Regions from separate parts of the Streptomyces sp. NBC_01465 genome, predicted to be linked through region 2. Evidence: predicted binding sites of a transcription regulator. Region 2 holds the regulator's gene; the other holds the start of a gene.
The links. Region 2 encodes HspR, which represses chaperone genes until heat shock. Its sites were predicted from a motif close to TTGAGNNNNNNNNNCTCAA; they were not measured.
Positions count from the first base shown of each region.

Region 1: lon (endopeptidase La) is a predicted target of HspR. The motif match lies at 985-1,003, and genes of this name have one in related genera.

Region 1 is NZ_CP109467.1:5,736,145-5,738,340, reverse strand. Features, by position in the region: gene lon (endopeptidase La) at 1-962, opposite strand, end outside; gene OG707_RS27130 (GNAT family N-acetyltransferase) at 1,107-1,748, shown strand; partial or broken gene OG707_RS27125 (DUF3626 domain-containing protein) at 1,697-2,196, shown strand, end outside.
Region 2 is NZ_CP109467.1:3,924,234-3,926,429, reverse strand. Features, by position in the region: gene dnaJ (molecular chaperone DnaJ) at 1-813, shown strand, start outside; gene OG707_RS18475 (heat shock protein transcriptional repressor HspR) at 815-1,270, shown strand; gene OG707_RS18470 (fibronectin type III domain-containing protein) at 1,344-2,196, opposite strand, start outside.

The DNA of each region.
Region 1 (2,196 bases), 1.8 Mb from region 2:
GCGTCGAGGATCGCCCGCGCGCCCTGGATGTCGTACTCGTCCTCGGTCCGCTCGTTCCACGGGAGTTCGAGGACGGTGTCCAGCCAGGTGCGGATCCAGGAGCCCTCCGGGGACTGGTCGGAGGAGCGCTCCAGCTTCTCGACCTCCTTGAGGGCGGCTTCCCGTACGTTCTCGGGCAGATTCGCGGCCTCGACGCGCGCCCGGTAGTCGTCGGACTCGTCCTCGGGGTCGCCGTTGAGGTCGGCGAGCTCCTTGCGTACGGCCTCCAGCTGGCGCCGGAGCAGGAACTCGCGCTGCTGCTTGTCGACGCCCTCCTGGACGTCCTTGGCGATGGACTCGGCGACGTCCTGCTCGGCGAGGTGCTCGCTCAGCCAGCCGATCGCCGTCTTGAGGCGGGCGACCGGGTCGGCGGTCTCCAGGAGTTCCACCTTCTGCGCGGTGGTGAGGAAGGGCGAGTAGCCGGAGTTGTCGGCGAGGGCGGAGACGCCGTCGATCTGCTGGACGCGGTCCACGACCTGCCAGGCGCCGCGCTTCTTCAGCCAGCTGGTGGCGAGCGCCTTGTACTCCTTGACCAGTTCGGTGACGGATCCGGGCAGGGGGTCGGGGAGGGTCTCCTCGACCTCGGTCCCCTCGACCCAGAGGGCTGCGCCGGGGCCGGTCGTGCCGGCGCCGATCCGTACGCGGCTGCGGCCCTTGATCAGCGCGCCGGGGTCGCCGTCGGAGAGGCGGCCCACCTGCTCGACGGTGCCGAGGACGCCGGTGCTCGCGTACGTACCGTCGATCCGGGGAACGAGGAGCACCCGCGGCTTGTTGCCAGTGGAACGGGCCGCGGCCTGCGCGGCCTCCACGGCGGCGCGGACTTCGGTGTCGGACAGGTCCAGGGGCACCACCATTCCCGGCAGCACGACCTCGTCGTCGAGGGGCAGCACGGGCAAGGTGAGCGGTGTGGACGTGGAAGCCATGATCTCCCCTTAGGCAGTGAAGTTGAGCTATGCCGACTCAATGCCCAGGAGCCCCCGAATGTTCCCAAAAAATTGTTCGCTCTCGGCGATCGCCCTATGTAAGGTGCTCCTGTCGAGACTGACCATTACCTTTGGGAGGGTGTCATGGAGCGGGTGACAGAGGGCGTCGAGGCCTGGATCAGGGGCTGGATCGTCTCGCGGGGGACCTCGGATCCGATCGCCGAGCCGTGGGGCTTCACCATCGACGTCGGCCAGGCCAAGCACGTTTCGCGCCACGTGGTGCCCGCCCCCGACGAGACGGCCGTACGCAAGCTGGTGGCCGCGACGACCGCCCCCGGCACCTGGCTGAAGCTCTTCGCGGACGACGAGACCGTACGGCCCTGGCTCGGCCCCGGCTGGCAGTTCGACCAGCCCGGCTTCCTGATGACGACGCCTCTCTCCCCCGCCAGGCCCGAACTCCCGGCCGGCTACACGCTCACCTCCTGGACCCGCGGCGGCGTCACCCGCGTCCTGGTCCGCACCCCCGAGGGGCACTTCGCGGCACGCGGCCAGATCGCCCCGACCGGCGCCACCGCGGTGGCCGACCAGATCGAGACCTCCCCCGCCCACCAGCGCAAGGGCCTCGGCTCCCTGGTGATGCGGACCCTGCAGAACACGGCGTACGAGGCGGGCGCCACGACCGGCGTCCTGGTCGGCACCCCCGAGGGCCAGGCCCTGTACGCGGCGCTCGGCTGGTGCACGATCTCCCCGATGGCGAGCCTCTACTTCGCGCCGGACGAGCAGTGACCCTCACCCCCGCCCAGGCCGCGGCACTCGCCCACATCCGCGCGGCCGCGCGCACCGCACCGCCGGGACCGGACGCGCTCGTCCCGTACATCCCCGCGATCCGCGAGCACGCCCGCATCACCCTCAACTTCCACCCCGACCGCATCGCCACGGGCGGCCGCACGGTCGCGGAGGGCCTGGCCGCGGACGGGATCTATCGGAGCCAGTACGAGACGGGCCTGTCCAACGGCAGCCGTACCGCGCACCCGGGCGGACTGCGGGACACCTGGGAGGAGTCGCTCTTCGGCGGGGCGTACCACGCGGACGGCGTGGCGCCCGGGGACCGCCCCAAGTACGGCGCCCTGAACCTGATGCACCACTCCGACGGTGCCGCGCCCCGCTTCGGCTCCTGCCACGTACGGCTGCGGCCCGCCGTCAACGACCGGGCGACGTACTGCTTCGGGGACAG
Region 2 (2,196 bases):
GGCGGTCTCTTCAACCGGGGCGGCGCGGGTACGGGCCAGCGGGTCCAGCCGCGCCGCGGCCAGGACATCGAGTCCGAGGTGACGCTCAGCTTCACCGAGGCGGTGGACGGGGCCACGGTCCCGCTCCGGATGTCCTCGCAGGCCCCCTGCAAGGCGTGCTCCGGCACCGGCGACAAGAACGGCACACCGCGCGTGTGCCCGACCTGCGTCGGTACGGGCCAGGTCTCGCGGGGCAGCGGCGGCGGCTTCTCGCTGACCGACCCGTGCGTCGACTGCAAGGGCCGCGGCCTCATCGCCGAGAACCCCTGCGACGTCTGCAAGGGCTCGGGCCGCGCCAAGTCGTCGCGGACCATGCAGGTCCGTATCCCCGCGGGTGTCACCGACGCCCAGCGGATCCGGCTGCGCGGCAAGGGCACCCCGGGTGAACGGGGCGGCCCGGCGGGCGACTTGTACGTCGTCGTCCACGTCGACGCCCACCCGGTCTTCGGCCGCAAGGGCGACAACCTCACCGTCACGGTGCCGGTCACCTTCACGGAGGCGGCACTCGGCGGCGAGATCAAGGTCCCGACGCTGGGCGGTCCCCCGGTCACGCTGAAACTCCCGGCGGGCACGCCGAACGGGCGGACCATGCGGGCGCGCGGCAAGGGCGCCGTACGCAAGGACGGCACCCGCGGGGACCTGCTGGTCACCGTCGAGGTCGCCGTACCGCACGAACTGGACGACAAGGCGCGCGAGGCGCTGGAGTCGTACCGCGAGGCGACCGCGGAGCAGGATCCGCGGGCGGAGCTGTTCGAGGCCGCGAAGGGAGCATGAGATGGACGGCCGACGACGTACCAACCCTTATGAACTGACCGACGAGTCACCGGTGTACGTCATCTCGGTCGCCGCTCAGCTCTCGGGTCTGCACCCGCAGACCCTCCGCCAGTACGACCGTCTCGGCCTGGTCTCGCCCGACCGCACGGCCGGGCGGGGCCGGCGCTACTCGGCCCGCGACATCGAACTGCTCCGTACGGTGCAGGCGTTGTCGCAGGACGAGGGCATCAACCTGGCCGGCATCAAGCGCATCATCGAGCTGGAGAACCAGGTCGCCGCCCTGCAGGCGAGGGTCGCCGAGCTGGCTTCGGCGGTCGACGGCGCGGCGGCGGCGATGCAGCAGCGCGAGGCGCAGGTGCACGCTTCCTACCGGCGCGATCTGGTGCCGTACCAGGACGTGCAGCAGGCCAGTGCGCTGGTGGTGTGGCGGCCGAAGCCCAAGCGGTCGCCGGAGTAGCAGACGCAAGGGAATGACGTGAAGGGGTCCGGAGGCTGCGCAGCCTCCGGACCCCTTCACGTTGTCGAGCGTGTCAGCGGTTGACCATGAACTCCAGGGAGGTGCCCTGGGCGCCGGAGCGTCCGTATGCGTCCACTGCGAACACGGTGACCGCGCAGGGGCCGTTGTAGGTCGGGGTCCAGGAGATCGCGGCGGCAGTCGTCGTCTGTGCGCCGCTGTCCCCGCACGCACCCGAGATGTCCCAGGTGTAGTGGCTCAGCAGCCGTCCCTCGTCGCCCGCGCCGGGCTTGATCCCGATCTGGATCGGGGAACGGGTGGTTCCCGACGAGACGAGAGTCAGCTGCGGTGCGAGCGGCCCGGTGGCGGTGGCCGGAGTGAGGCGGCTGACCGAGGCCGCCGCAGAGGGCGCCGACTCCGTGCCCGCGTCGTCGACGGCGGCGACGAAGTAGAACGCGCTCCCCTTCGGGGCGGAACGGTCCTCGTACGACGTGTCCGATGCCCCGGCTGTGCCCACGAGAGCCCAGGCGCCCGTGGGCGCGGTGCGGCGGTAGATGTGGAATGCGGTGGGCGCCGGGGCCGAAGCGTCCGCCGGGGCCCAGTTGAGCTCCGTGAACGCGTCGAGGGGCTCGCCCCGGAGCGAGGCCGGGGCGGGAGTGGTCGAGGCCACGGGGCGGGCGACGGTCACCGGCGCCGAGGCGGGAGACACGTTCGCGGAGGCGTCGACGGCACGCACGGTGTACGTGTAGGCCGTGCCCGCATCGGCGACGGGATCCGTGTAGGACGTGCCGAGGACGAGTTCGGGTCCGTCTGGGTCCTGGCCTCCCGCGGGTGCGGCCCACACCTCGTAGTGGTCGACGTCCGCCGAAGAGGCCTGCCAGCCGAGGGAGTTGCCCGCAGTGGTTCCCAGCGCCGTCAGGCCGGTGACC